Regions from separate parts of the Pseudoalteromonas sp. S3260 genome, predicted to be linked through region 1. Evidence: predicted binding sites of a transcription regulator. Region 1 holds the regulator's gene; the other holds the start of a gene.
What was found. The regulator MetJ, encoded in region 1, represses methionine synthesis genes. The targets are predictions, from matches to a motif close to TAGACGTCTAGACGTCTA.
Positions count from the first base shown of each region.

Region 1 (7,767 bases):
TCTACAATTTCACGAGCACTTAAGTCGGTATTTTCTAATAAGGCGGTTGCAGCTGATTGCGCAAAGTTACCGCCGCTGCCAATTGCGATTAGGTCGTTTTCTGGTTGCACCACGTCACCGTTGCCGGTGATAATTAGCGAAGCTGTTTCATCAGCAACAGCAAGTAAAGCTTCAAGTTTACGCAGGGCACGATCGCTACGCCAATCTTTAGCCATTTCTACAGCAGCTTTAGTGAGGTTACCTTGGTGCATTTCTAGTTTGCTTTCAAAACGTTCGAAAAGAGTAAAGGCATCAGCAGTGCCGCCAGCAAACCCAGCGATAACTTTGCCATTATAAAGGCGTCGAACTTTTCGGGCATTGCCCTTCATTACTGTGTTACCAAGAGATACTTGGCCGTCACCACCAATAACAACTTTGTCATCACGGCGTACACTTACGATTGTAGTCATGTTATTCCTCATCATCGCGCTGCAAGGAACAGCGCGTAAAAAACGATTATGAAGAGGTTATATGGGTGAATGGTTTAAATTCAAGTCCAGCCCCAAATTCCGCAGCCGACAATATTAATTCGTTTAAGTTTGTTCTTGTCACTTTCTGCATGACGCTTGGTTTCATAAGGCCCTAAACGCACTTTGTACCAAATACCATTGCTGCCTGTGGTTTTTTTGATTTCTGAAATTAATCCTGCAAACGCTATTTTAGCTTTTAAGGTTTCAGCTTGCTGATGGGTTCTAAATGAACCACATTGCATGACATAAGGGCCTTTTTGTTCAAGTTCTTTTACTTCAACCTGAATCTCATGCTCTTTAATTTCTTTAATAAATTTAGGTGGCCGCGGTTTAGCTATTTCTACTTGTTTTTCGGGTGTTGGATTTGCTTGCTTTTCAACAAGCTCTGGATCTGCATTGTTTTTAACAAACCAGAGTCCGTATGCAAAACCACCGATTAGTAACAAGGCAATAATGATTAACAAAAACGGGAAGGGTTTTTTAGCCGGCTCTTGTTTAGTGTTTTTTCTATTTTTTGGTTTTTTATTAATATAATCGTGCTGTGCCATGGTGTTATATGTGGCCTTACCTAAATCATGTCTGTAGGGTCTACGTCTAAACTCCAGCGAACTTTTTGTGCAAGTTTGCTAGTGCTGAGATAATCAACCATTTGCGCGAGATACTGATGTAGTATGCGTCGATCTTGCGCTTGAATATGTAATTGAAAACGATACATTCCCGCAATTTTTTCTAAAGGCGCGGGGATCGGTCCGAGCAATTGTATACCAGATACCCCATTGACAGGAACCAAATCCGTTAGAAAGTCGATGACTTGCTTTATGTTATGCCCTTGTGCGCGAACAATTGCCATACTCGTAATAGGTGGCAACTGTGCATCACTTCGCTCAGTGAGTGCAAAGCGGGCAAAATCTTGATAGCCATTATTAACTAAGTCTTGTAATAACGGGTGCTCAGGAAAGTGCGTTTGTAATAATACTTCACCGGGTTCGCCAGAACGTCCCGCGCGTCCTGCAACTTGTGTTACTAATTGTGCTAAATGCTCAGTAGCCCTAAAGTCACACGAATACAAACCACTATCGACATCTAAAATAAGTACTAAGCTAACATCAGCAAAATGGTGACCTTTTGCCAGCATTTGCGTACCAACTAAAATACGTGCGCCGCCTTGGTTTATTTCATCCAGTGCTTTTTCAAGGCTACCTTTACGCCGAGTTGAATCACGGTCGATACGGCTGATCGGGGTGTCTGCAAATTCACTACTCAAAAACTCTTCTATTTGCTCGGTGCCTTTGCCGTTAGGAAATATTTGCGTACTACCACAGTCAGGACATTGATGTGGTACATGATATTGATCGCCACAATGGTGGCAAATCATTTGGCCTATTGCCTTATGAAAAGTCGCACTGGTGCTGCAGCGGTTACATTCACTCAACCAACCACATTCATGACAAATCAAGGTAGGAGAAAACCCACGGCGATTTAAAAATACCATCACCTGCTTTCCCCTATTCAGGTGCTGGCGCATTATTGCAAGACTGGCATGTGCAATACCGGCTCTATCAGGCTGACCTTTCATGTCGAGCAGCTTAAACTGATTATCGGTGGCGGTTTGTGCGCGCTCACTTAATGTAAGCAACTGGTATTTGTTATTAATAGCTTTATGCAGTGTTTCTAGTGCTGGCGTAGCGCTACCCAAAATAAGTGGAATTTGATGCTGATAGGCACGATACGCAGCTAAATCACGGGCATGATAGCGTAAAGTGTCTTGTTGTTTAAATGAGGCATCATGCTCCTCATCAACAACAATCATCCCGAGCTTTAAAAATGGCAGAAAAATACTCGAACGGGTGCCTATAACAATGGCACAACTGCCTTTTTCGCAAAAACGCCATGTTTGTAGACGTTCGTTATCGGTTAATGCCGAGTGCCATAACATAATAGGGGTGTCAGGAAAGCGACGTCTAAAACGATTGACCGTTTGAGGCGTTAGCCCTATTTCAGGAACGAGCACTAACGCCTGTTCGCCACGTTTTAATACTTCTTCTAGGCATTGCAGGTAAACTTCGGTTTTTCCGCTGCCAGTGACACCTTCTAGCAAAAAGCTATTAAACCCCGTACTTTGATTAATTGCAGTGCAGGCAATGGCTTGCTCTTTATTCAAACGGGGTTTGCTGCCAACCGTTGGCGAGGTATATTGCCATTGATTGTCGTGCTCAATGGTTTGAATTATTAGCTCTTTATCTAAAAGGGTATCAATGGTTTTTTTATTAAACCCGAGGGCTTTGAGTTCGGTTAATGATGATTTACCGGATGCTGATAATTGCTTAAGCAAATTAAGCTGTGTTTTAGCTTTTAAAGACGGTAAAAGTGCCCCCTTTTCGCTTAATGTCACCATGTTTATACTGGTTTTATCAGGGCACTCACCTTGGCGCAGTGCACTGGGCAATGCAATATGAATAGTTTCACCGAGTGGATAGCAATAATAACGCGCTGTAAATTTCAGTAGCTCTAAATGCTGCGCAGATAACACCGGTGAGTCGTCAATAACTTCAATAATAGATTTTATTTTGCCTTCGGGGACTGCTGTTTCCGCTTTTAAGCTAAGAATAACCGCTACTTTACGTTGATTGCCAAAAGGGACTAACACGCGCATACCAGGCTGTAATTGAGTCAGCGGTACTAATTGCTCATCCACTTTATAATCAAAGGTGCGAGGCAAGGGGACTTTTATTGCAACTTCAGCAAAACGCATAACAACTCAACCAATTAACGTAATGGTTTAATGTACTAAAAATAGCATTAAAAGCCTACCGACAAATCAGTAATGAATAGGTGTTTGCCGACTTTTTAGCAAAAAGGGTAATTAAAGCTTGTGTGTGTGTGTGTTGTTGGATAAAATTCGCGAACAATAAATTTGTTTTAACGACGTATGGTGCCAGACTTCGGGTTTGGAGAGCGATGCGGCCTTAACTAGAGGTTCCTATGAAAGAAGGTATTCACCCTAAGTACGAAGTAATTTCTGCAACTTGTTCATGCGGAAACAAATTCGAAACTCGTTCTACTCTGTGTAAAGACATTCACTTAGACGTATGTTCTGCGTGTCACCCGTTTTACACTGGTAAGCAAAAGATTTTAGACACTGGCGGCCGTGTTGATCGCTTCAACAAGCGCTTCGGTGCACTTAGCAGCAAAAAATAATTTTTTGTTTCTATGTAAAAAAAGCACCTTAGGGTGCTTTTTTGTGGCCAAAATTTTCTTTCCTACCTGCTTTCTTAGCAATTTTGTATTTATTTTTTTTGCATAACTATTTCCTGTTCTTATTCTGAGTATGCATAAACATTTGCAGACAAAACAGCCAATATTCTCTATATTTTTATTTGTTAAACTTTAAAGATGGTACTCAAATGCAGGTAACGTGAGGTTATTTGTGTTTAAAGTTAAATAAAATTCGGTATTTCACTATTTTAATTTAAGACTAAAAAATACGCTTTATAAAAATAGAACAAGGGCAAAAAGTACCTGTGTTTTTCATTTTTATGACGAATTTATATTTTAAAAATGTCAGGATAATCTAGGGAAGTTGCTGATAAATCACTTAAAATTAACAGTTCTAGCATATAACAGGATAGACCTGATATTGCTTGGAATTTAAAAATAATAAAGGTATCGTAGATTAAAACTACCTCTCACTTTAACTTAAATTGCAGGATATAATCGCGTTATGTCAGATTTTCGTGAACAAGCACTACATTACCATGCCCATCCCGTTCCAGGTAAAATCAGTATTGAGCTGACCAAGCCCGCTGAGACGGTTAAAGACCTCGCGCTCGCATACAGCCCCGGTGTCGCAGAACCTGTTCGTGAAATTGCCGCTGATCCAGCAAATGCCTACAAATATACTGGTAAAGGAAATATGGTTGCGGTTATTACTAACGGCACCGCAATTTTAGGCTTGGGTAATTTAGGTCCACTGGCTTCAAAACCCGTTATGGAAGGTAAAGCGCTACTATTTAAGCGTTTTGCAGGGTTAGACTCTATAGATATTGAAGTTAAGCACCGTACTACCGAAGACTTTATTAACACAGTGGCTAATATTGCCGACACCTTTGGTGGAATTAATTTAGAAGATATTAAAGCGCCCGAGTGTTTTGAAATAGAAAAAGCGCTTATAGAGCGTTGTAGCATTCCTGTTTTTCATGATGATCAGCATGGTACGGCTATTGTAACGGCTGCGGGTATGCTAAACGCGCTGGAAGTACAGGGCAAAGCAATTGAAGATGCAATTATTGTATGTTTAGGTGCCGGCGCTGCAGCTGTTGCCTGTATGGAGCTTTTAATTAAATGTGGCGCGTTGCGTGAACATATTTATATGTTAGATCGCAAAGGAGTTATTCATACGCGTCGTGATGACTTGAATGAATATAAGCAATTATTTGCAAACAATACCGATAAACGTACTTTACAAGATGTAATTGAAGATGCCGATGTGTTTGTGGGTGTATCGGGCCCTAATTTATTAACCTCTGAAGATTTAAAATTAATGGCTGATAGACCCGTGGTATTTGCTTGTTCAAACCCCGATCCTGAAATCGATCCGCAATTAGCACAAGCTGCACGTAACGATTTAATTATGGCTACAGGTCGCTCTGATTATCCGAATCAAGTTAATAACGTATTGTGTTTTCCGTTTATTTTCCGTGGTGCGTTAGATGTACGTGCCAGTGAAATAAACGACGAGATGAAAATTGCTGCTGTAGAAGCAATCCGCAGTATTGCTAAAGAGCCCGTACCGGCTGAAGTGCTTACTGCCGCAGGCATCGACAAATTAGAGTTTGGTGCTAAATATATTATACCAAAACCAATGGATCCACGTTTGTTACCACGTATAGCTAAAGCGGTTGCGCAGGCGGCGGTAGACTCTGGCGTTGCACAAATTGATATGCCAGAAAACTACATGGCGTAATTGTTAAGTGTAAATTAGCGCAAAAAAAAACCTCAGCATTTGCTGAGGTTTTTTTGTATAAAGACCCTTCTAGTCTTCATTTAAAATAGGCACTTCTAGTCCCATTTCTTGCATTATTTTCTTCACTTCTTCAGGTACTTTTTCTGCGTTATCTTTACGCAAATCATCATCATTAGGCAGCGGTTGCCCGGTAAACGCATGCAAAAACGCTTCGCATAAAAGCTCGCTATTTGTTGCATGACGTAAGTTGTTTATTTGACGACGAGTACGTTCATCAGTTAATACTTTTAATACATTTAGCGGGATCGAAACGGTGATCTTCTTTACTTGTTCGGATTTTTTCCCGTGTTCTGCGTATGGGTGAATATATTCACCATTCCATTTAGCCATAAGATGTATCGTTGCCTCAGATTATAAATTGCTCACACAGCATCAAAGCGTGTAAATATGCGTGAAATTCTATCGGTTTAAAAAAGATAGTCAAATACTAGTTATTTAGCTATCTAGACATTTAAATGTTTTGACATCTTAAATTGCATGCGCTACCTTTTAGACGTCTAAACATCCAAATTAGTAAAGGTAGCGAAAATGAGTGAAAAAAATAAGGCAACAATTGCTGTTCGTAGTGGAATAGAAGCCGACAAACAGCATGGTGCGGTTGTTCCACCGCTTTATTTATCAACAACTTACTCATTTGCTGACTTTGATACAAAGCGCCAATATGATTATGGCCGCAGTGGTAACCCCAATCGTGACATTTTGGCTGAGGCGCTCACGGAGCTTGAAGGTGGCGCTAAAGGCATTATTACCGCAACAGGCATGGCAGCCGTTCACCTAACAACACAATTACTTAATAGTGACGATACGTTAGTGATCCCTCATGACTGTTATGGGGGCAGCTATCGCTTATTTACTTCGCTAGAAAAGCGCGGCTTATTAAAACTAGAAGTGGTCGATTTTACCAAAAGCGACAGTCTGACACGCATCCTTGCTATTAAACCTAAGCTGATTTGGATTGAAACACCTAGCAATCCTATTTTACGCTTAACAGATATTAAAGCGGTAACTGATACAGCTAAACAGTGTGGTGCACTGGTTGCCGCCGACAACACATTTTTATCGCCAGCATTACAAAACCCGATTAAGTTTGGCGCTGATATTGTGGTGCACTCAACCACAAAATATATCAATGGCCATTCAGACGTTGTTGGTGGCGCGGTTATCGCAGCGACTGCTGAGTTAGGTGAAGAGTTAGCGTGGTGGGCAAATAACATTGGCATCACCGGCGCGCCATTTGATAGCTATTTAACTCTCAGAGGCTTACGTACTTTAAACGTGCGTTTAAGGCAACACCAAGAAAATGCACTCGCCATTGCACAGTATTTAGAACGCTCCCAGTTTGTTGCCCAAGTTTACTACCCAGGTCTTGAATCACACCCTCAACATGCGCTAGCTAAGGCGCAGCAGCTTGGCTTTGGTGCTATGGTTAGCTTTGATATAAAAGGCGATATAAACGATGCTGCAGCGTTTTTAACGCGTTTAAATGAATTTAGCTTAGCGGAATCATTAGGTGGAGTAGAAAGTTTGATTTGTCACCCTGCGACTATGACCCACGCCGGTATGGACGCAACCGCGCGTGCAGAAGCCGGAGTAGGCGACACGCTTATTCGTATCTCGGTGGGTATTGAAGATGTAAATGATTTACTCGCTGACTTAGACAGGGTATTTAATTTGGTGCGCCCAGGGCAAGCCAATCTCGGCCTATCGGCAAAAAGTGGTGCTAGTGAATCATTTGGTTCAGCAAAGTTAAACGCGGCGCATCCGGCGTTATGGTAGTGCATACCAATCTTCAAAATACAAAACATAAATGCGAGTCGGTATTAATATGGTAAATCAGGTTCATAAATTTGGTGGTTCGAGTTTAAGCTCAGCGGATCGCTTTAAAAGTGTCGCAAATATTATTTTAACTCATGCTCAAGCTGGGGATTGTGTGGTGGTATCGGCTGCCGGTAAAACCACCGATACCTTAGTTAAACTGTGGCAAAGCTATCAACAGCAAGACACTCAAGCTATTGCTGATATTGTATTGCTATTGAGTAACCATCAAATAGCTCTGATTGAGCAATTATTAATAGCTAACGCTAAGCACCATGCGCTTGATTTACTTGAAACTGAGCTCAGTATTATTACCAAGCAGGCTAAGCAAGGAACATTAGCTGAAGCTGCGTTATTAGCACATGGTGAATTGTGGTCTGCAAGGTTACTAAGCGCTTACTTAGAACAGCTTAACGTTAG
Region 1 covers NZ_PNCV01000053.1:1,876-9,642, forward strand. The annotation lists gene hslV (ATP-dependent protease subunit HslV) at 1-449, opposite strand, end outside; gene CWC14_RS10010 (SPOR domain-containing protein) at 530-1,057, opposite strand; gene priA (primosomal protein N') at 1,078-3,261, opposite strand; gene rpmE (50S ribosomal protein L31) at 3,492-3,707, shown strand; gene CWC14_RS10025 (malic enzyme-like NAD(P)-binding protein) at 4,231-5,472, shown strand; gene metJ (met regulon transcriptional regulator MetJ) at 5,542-5,862, opposite strand; gene metB (cystathionine gamma-synthase) at 6,061-7,308, shown strand; gene metL (bifunctional aspartate kinase/homoserine dehydrogenase II) at 7,358-7,767, shown strand, end outside.

Region 2 (7,767 bases), on a different contig from region 1:
CATCTTCTACGGCTTTGCGAAGTTCATCGGGGATGTCGTCGTAAACCGCAAGCTGCCCTGCGTTTACTATGCCCATATCCATACCCGCTTTTATAGCATGGTATAAAAACACCGAGTGAATCGCTTCACGTACTGGGTTATTACCTCTAAACGAGAACGATACGTTTGACACCCCACCCGACACTTTACAGTGCGGTAAATTTTGCTTAATACGGCGGGTGCCTTCAATAAATTCTACGGCGTAGTTGTCGTGCTCTTCTATACCGGTGGCAACGGCAAATATGTTGGGGTCGAATATAATGTCTTCTGGCGGGAAGCCAATTTCGTCGACCAAAATACGGTAGCTGCGCTCACAAATTTCAAACTTACGATCGGCGGTATCGGCTTGACCTTCGGTATCAAACGCCATCACAACAGCGGCGGCGCCAAAGCGTTTTATAATTTTAGCTTGGCGAATAAACGGCTCTTCACCCTCTTTAAGTGAAATGGAGTTAACAATGGCCTTGCCTTGAATACACTTTAAGCCTGCTTCTATAACTTCCCACTTTGAGGAGTCGACCATTATAGGTACTTTAGAAATATCAGGCTCTGAGGCAATTAAGTTTAAAAACTTAACCATGGCCGCTTTTGAGTCCAGCATGGCTTCGTCCATGTTGATATCAATAACCTGTGCGCCATTTTCTACTTGTTCGCGGGCCACATTCAGGGCGGTCTCGTAGTCTTCTTCCATGATCAAACGTTTAAACATGGCCGAGCCAGTTACGTTAGTACGCTCGCCGACATTGGTAAATACTGCAATTTGTTGGGTCATTGGCGGCTCCTTAATTTAAGTTACAGGCTTCTAGGCCTGATAAACGCATGCGCACTTCAAGCTCTGGTAATTTTCGTGGTGCTGCGCCTTCAAGCCCTTTGGCAAAGGCAAGAATGTGCGCAGGCGTAGTGCCGCAGCAACCGCCAACAATATTAATAAAGCCCGATTTACCCCAATCTATGATCTCTTTTGCCATGTCGCCTGCTTCTAAATCGTATTCTCCAAACTCATTGGGTAAGCCCGCGTTAGGATGAACAGAGACAAAGGTTTCGCATACGCGTGATAGCTCTTCAACGTATTGGCGTAATAAATCTGGCCCTAGGGCGCAATTTAAGCCAATTGAAAGCGGCTTAATATGGCGAATAGAGTTATAAAATGCTTCGGTGGTTTGCCCTGAAAGCGTGCGGCCTGAGGCGTCGGTAATAGTGCCTGATATCATTACTGGTAATTTACGCCCTGCTTGTTCAAACGCCTCTTCTACCGCGAATGAGGCGGCTTTTGCATTAAGCGTGTCGAATATGGTTTCGATTAAAATAATATCTACACCGCCCTCCATAAGCGCAAGGGTCGACTCCACATACGCAGTCACTAACTTATCAAAGGTGATATTACGATAGCCCGGGTCGTTTACATCCGGAGATAACGAACAGGTTTTAGATGTTGGCCCTAAAACACCTGCTACATAGCGCGGTTTTTCTGGGGTTTTAGCGCTAAATTCATCACATACAGCACGGGCTAACTTAGCTGACTCTAAATTAACTTCACGGCTTATACTCGCCATGTCGTAATCTTCCATCGAAATAGTGGTCGAGTTAAAGGTGTTAGTTTCGATAATATCGGCACCGGCGGCTAAAAAACTGCGGTGTATGTCAGTAATAATTTCAGGCTTGGTTAGGCTTAATAAATCGTTATTACCTTTAATAAGCACGTGCCAATCTTTAAAACGTTCCCCCCGGTAATCTTGCTCTTCAAGCTTATGCGCTTGGATCATGGTTCCCATTGCACCATCTAAAATTAAAATGCGCTGTTTGAGCGCAGCGCTCAGCTCTTGATGCTTATTGTTTTGAGGATTATTCGGCATAGTTGTTAGTCCTTACGTCTTGGCTAACTAAGTTAATATCATAGGGTGTGGTTTGGTAAACGTAATAATTTAACCAGTTTGAAAACAGTAAAAACGCGTGGCTTTGCCATGTTTTAGACGGTTGCTTGCTGGCATCGTCATCAGGAAAATAGTTTTCGGGCTTTGGCGCATCGGGGCTTTTTTGTAAATCGCGCTCATATTCGGCTTTTAAACTGTCGGCATCGTATTCTGGGTGGCCGGTAATAAACACTTGGCTGCCCGATTTATTTTTAAGTAAATACGCCCCTACTCGTTCAGAGCCCGCTAATACCACCAGCTCTTCACAAGCGTTTATTTTATCTATATCTATGTGGCCATAACGTGAGTGCGGCACTAAAAAGGTATCGTCAAAGCCGCGGGTAAGTGCACCATGGGCAAAGTAGCATTGATGGGTAAACACCCCGCAGAGTTTGTTGTCTTTTAAATCGCGCTTTAAATTATAACGGTGATATAAAGCCGCGTGGGCAGCCCAGCACGAAAACAAGGTAGAGGTTACATGCTGCTCGGCCCAATCAATAATCACTTTGAATTCTTCCCAATACGCCACTTCTTCATACTCTAAATGTGCCAAAGGCGCACCGGTAATTAATAGTGCATCGTAATTATTGTTTTTCACTTCTGAAAAGTAACGATAAAAGGTATCTAAGTGTTGCTCTGAGTTGCTACTGCTACGATGCGTGTCAAGGCGCAGTAGCTCTACATTTACTTGCAGCGGAGAATTAGCCAACAAGCGAATAAACTGTACTTCGGTTTCTACTTTATTAGGCATAAGATTAAGAATAGCCAAACGCATAGGGCGTATTTCTTGCGTTTTTGCACGTGTTTTTGGCATTACAAACACGTTTTCATGACGTAAACGTGCAATAGCTGGCAATTCGTCTTCTACTGTAATTGGCATTCTTAAAGCTCCTGCTCATAAAAACCGAGAATTAATACGCTCTCATTATGAACAGAATGTGAAAAATATCAACCTCTAGATGTATAGATGTCTAAATGAAATTTATTCACTCGGTTTGTACAAATTGAATATGTACTTTAAAACAGCCCCATTCGTTGACTGTTTCACCTGTGAGCCACTACAATACAGCATTGAAATTTTTATTATTATTGAAGGCTTCTTCTATGGTTTTACCTGATAAGTTTATATTCTCGATGAGTCGAGTATCTAAGGTTGTGCCACCAAAACGCACTATCTTAAAAGATATTTCGTTGCATTTTTTCCCTGGTGCAAAAATTGGTGTGCTAGGTCTAAATGGTTCTGGTAAATCATCATTACTACGCATTATGGCAGGTGTTGATGAAGATTTTGAAGGTGAAGCTCGCCCTCAACCAGGCACTAAAATTGGTTACTTGCCGCAAGAGCCTGTTTTGGACGAAAGCAAAACAGTTCGTGAAATTGTTGAAGAAGCTGTAGGTGAAGTAAAACATGCCCTTAACCGCCTTGACGAAGTGTATAACGAATACGCAATGGAAGGTGCTGACTTTGACGCACTGGCAAAAGAGCAAGGCGAATTAGAAGCAATTATTCAAGCGCATGATGGCCACAATATTGATAACGTTTTAGAGCGTGCTGCCGATGCACTTCGTTTACCTGAGTGGGACGCTAAAATTGAGCACCTTTCAGGTGGTGAACGCCGTCGTGTTGCTATTTGTCGTTTGTTACTTGAAAAACCAGATATGCTTATTCTCGATGAGCCAACTAACCACTTAGATGCTGAGTCGGTTGCCTGGTTAGAGCGCTTCTTACATGACTACGAAGGCACCGTTGTGGCAGTAACGCATGACCGTTACTTCCTTGATAATGTTGCTGGCTGGATTTTAGAGCTTGACCGTGGTGAAGGTATTCCGTGGGAAGGTAACTACTCGTCTTGGCTTGAGCAAAAAGATGCCCGCTTACAGCAAGAGCAAAAATCTGAAAAAGCACGTCAAAAATCAATTGCACAAGAACTTGAATGGGTGCGTTCAAACCCTAAAGGTCGTCAAGCTAAGTCAAAAGCACGTATGGCGCAGTTTAGCGAACTACAGCAGTCTGATTACCAAAAACGTAACGAAACCAACGAATTGTTTATTCCACCTGGCCCACGTTTAGGTGACCAAGTATTAGAAGTAAACAACTTACGTAAAAGCTTTGGCGACCGTGTTTTAATTGATGATTTAAGCTTTAGCATGCCTAAAGGCGCTATTGTGGGTATTATTGGTGCCAATGGCGCAGGTAAATCAACGCTATTCAAAATGCTAAGCGGTGAAGAGCAGCCAGATAGCGGTAATATCAGCATTGGTGAAACAGTAGAACTGGCAACTGTTGATCAGTTCCGTGGCAACATGGACGAAAGCAAAACGGTATTCCAAGAAATCTCTGATGGCCAAGATGTACTAAAAATTGGTAACTTTGAGTTCCCAAGCCGTGCTTACGTTAGCCGTTTTAATTTTAAAGGTAACGATCAACAAAAGTTTGTTAAAGACTTATCTGGTGGTGAGCGCAACCGTTTACACCTAGCTAAGCTGTTAAAAGCAGGCGGCAACGTAGTGCTACTGGATGAGCCAACCAATGACTTGGACGTTGAAACATTACGTGCTCTTGAGAATGCTATTTTAGAATTCCCTGGTTGTGTCATGTGTATCTCGCATGACCGTTGGTTCCTTGACCGTATTGCTACACACATTTTAGATTACCGTGACGAAGGCCAAATTAACTTCTTTGATGGTAACTACACTGAGTACGAAGAGTGGCTCAAAAAGACCCTTGGCGCAGAAGCTGCACAGCCTAAGCGTATTAAGTACAAAAAAATTGGCTAACAGCCACAGTGAATAAGTTAAAAGCCCTGCATTTTATGCGGGGCTTTTTTATGCGAGCTATTTTTATCTTTGAGCAAATTGGCGTGTTGAGCATTACCAGCTATGCTTATTATAAATAACAACTTTATAAGATTATTATGCAAAACCGTCGGCAATTTTCTCGTATTATGTTCTCTACAGCAGCGCAATTGGAAACGGCTAGCTCCCAGTATGCATGTACCCTATTAGATATTTCTTTACATGGTGCGCTTATTACTAAAAGCGATGCATTTACTGGGAACAAAAATGACGAGGCAGTACTGCGCTTTACTTTGCCACAAAGCGATATTGAAATAAAAATGCCGGTGGTTATTCGTCACATAGAAGAAAATCATGTTGGCCTTAAATGCCATAGTATTGATATAGACAGTATCACGCATTTAAAGCGCTTGGTTGAACTAAACCTTGCTGATGAAACATTATTACACCGTGAGCTTGAAACGCTTATTTACCAAACATAAATAGACGCACTGCGTGAAGTTGATTACCATAACCAAAAATAATTAAACGACGCAGATATGAGTCTAAATCCCAATCTACCTTTAGTTTATCATCCTAATTACTCGTTTAGTTTTGATCCCAAGCATCGCTTTGTAATGAGTAAATTTGCGCAGCTATACCAGCATGTTAAAACCCTTGGGCTTGCTGGCAGTAATATCACAGAACCACCACATGGTAGTGTAGAAGAGCTAGAAATAGTACATTGTGAAAACTACATTCACGATTTATGGCATAATCGCCTAGATGAAAAAGCCATGCGCCGTATTGGCTTACCCTGGTCGCAAGCACTAATGAACCGCACATTTACCGCCCCATTAGGGACACTGCAAACTGCGCGTTTAGCGCTTAAAAGTGGTCTTGCGTGCCATTTAGCGGGTGGCACTCACCATGCCCACAGTGATTTTGGCTCGGGTTTTTGTATGGTGAACGATTTGGCTTTTACCGCACAAACGTTAATTCAAAACCGTGAAGTGACTAACGTACTCATTTTTGATTTAGATGTTCACCAAGGTGATGGCACGGCAGCCATGCTGGCTCATCAACCTTATGCGTTTACCTGTTCAATACACTGTGAGAAAAACTTCCCGTTTAGAAAGTCCCCTAGCGATTTAGATATTGGTTTAGCCAATAATATGCAAGACGCTGAATACTTAGGTATTGTTGACGATACGCTGCAATTTTTATTAAACGAGCTTAACCCAGATCTGGTTTTGTATGATGCTGGGGTTGATATTTGGCAAGAGGATGGCTTAGGCAAACTGGATATTAGTTGGCAAGGAATAGAAAAGCGCGACCACTTAGTGCTTAAGCGTTGTCTTGCAAATAACACCCCGGTGGCCACTGTGATTGGTGGAGGCTATGACAGAGATCATCAGCGACTAGCAAAGCGCCATGGCATTGTTATTGAGCAAGCAGCCAGTTTTTAATTATACTTTTAACTGACTCGGCGTAATACCTGTCCAACGTTTAAATGCACGGCGAAAATTAGGAATATCATAAAATGCAAGCCGATTAGCCACTCGTTCATTACCTTGCTGGCACACCCCCAGTAAATAAAGCGCTTTAAGTTTATTTTGCTCATCTTGTAATTGAGAGTAACTGACACCGTGTTGTTTTAACTTACGTTTAAACGTAGCAGAGCTCATGGCAAAATGCTCAGCACTGTTAGCAAGGCTGTTGTTTTTATCACGGTAAATGCGCTGGCACACAGCCTCAACAAAAGACTGTGATACATTCTTATGTAACTCACTTTGCGCTATGCACTGCTGCCACCTAAGCTGACTAGCCTCTGGGTTTGTGCACTTAAGTAGTTGTTTATTAAAGTGCCAACGGGTATAGGGTTGTTCAAACCGTATTCGTAAGCCTAAGTGCTGCTCATATTCTTGAATATGCCGAGGGCGTTTACAAGTAAAGTCAAAATAACAATGTGGATACACATTACATACTCGTTTTAGTAAGCTCATTAACGCAGCGCTGTATATTTCAAAACAATAATTTTTTAATGACTCGTCCATACCGATACTCGGTTGCAAGTACAGATATAAATCGTCTTTAAATATATGCCTACGGGTAAATAATAAAGGGGCAATAACGGTACTAATTTGTTGTAATTGCTTCAAAGCCATACCTAAACTGGGGCTTAAACGCACACTTTGCACTGCTGGGCTAACGTCATTAACCAATTGATGACCCAGTAAAAAGCCACTATCATTACTCTTCATTAAGGCTTTAAACTGGCTAATTAAAGCCAATAACTGCGATAAACTAAAGCGCTGTGGTAGATCATATAAATCTTGCTCAAAAATACCCGTACCACGCAGCAATTTATGCAGCGGGATCCCTCGTCCTTGAGCAAGCTCCACCAGCGCAGTGATAATCCCCTCGGCGCTGAGGTATTTATCATCTAGGCTAATATACTGCTGCACCTACAAGCGCCTTTTGTTGTTGTAATTGTTGATGTAACAGGCTGGTTTGCTGCACTGGATCTTGCGCTAAATCCATTGCCATGGTGGCGGTTAAAATATGCTGAAACTGTGCGCCTTTGCTTTTTGCGACTTTAAACGCACAATGGTTAAGCGCCGCTTTCATTTGCGCTAGTAATTCTTTGGCTTGGCTTTGGCTGGTATTCGGCATAAGCACAATAAAGCAATCTCCGGCATAGCGACAAAGCACATCATTTAATCGGCAATTCATTACTAATAAATCACTAATTTCTCTTAGTAACCTATCGCCTTCACTAAAACCAAACTGCGCATTAAACTTTGCAAAATCACGAATATCAATAACACCTAAAGTGCCGCCTTGCTGCTCTGTTTGTTGTTGCTGCATGAGTGAATGTAAGTAGTTAACTCGGTATAACCCTGTTACAGGACAGACTTTTTCATGCTCTCGCAGATGCGCTTCTCGACGACGCAATTGACGATTTAAAACAAATTGTTCTTGATGCCAATAATAAAGCCCAACACTGGTAAGCGACATACCAAACGGCGCTGGCAGTGAT
Region 2 covers NZ_PNCV01000035.1:76,886-84,652, forward strand. The annotation lists gene metH (methionine synthase) at 1-811, opposite strand, end outside; gene CWC14_RS06595 (homocysteine S-methyltransferase family protein) at 822-1,892, opposite strand; gene CWC14_RS06600 (homoserine O-succinyltransferase) at 1,882-2,829, opposite strand; gene ettA (energy-dependent translational throttle protein EttA) at 3,054-4,727, shown strand; gene CWC14_RS06610 (PilZ domain-containing protein) at 4,865-5,227, shown strand; gene CWC14_RS06615 (histone deacetylase family protein) at 5,285-6,193, shown strand; gene CWC14_RS06620 (AraC family transcriptional regulator ligand-binding domain-containing protein) at 6,194-7,192, opposite strand; gene CWC14_RS06625 (GGDEF domain-containing protein) at 7,176-7,767, opposite strand, start outside.
Region 2: CWC14_RS06600 (homoserine O-succinyltransferase) is a predicted target of MetJ. The motif match lies at 2,906-2,923, and genes of this name have one in related genera.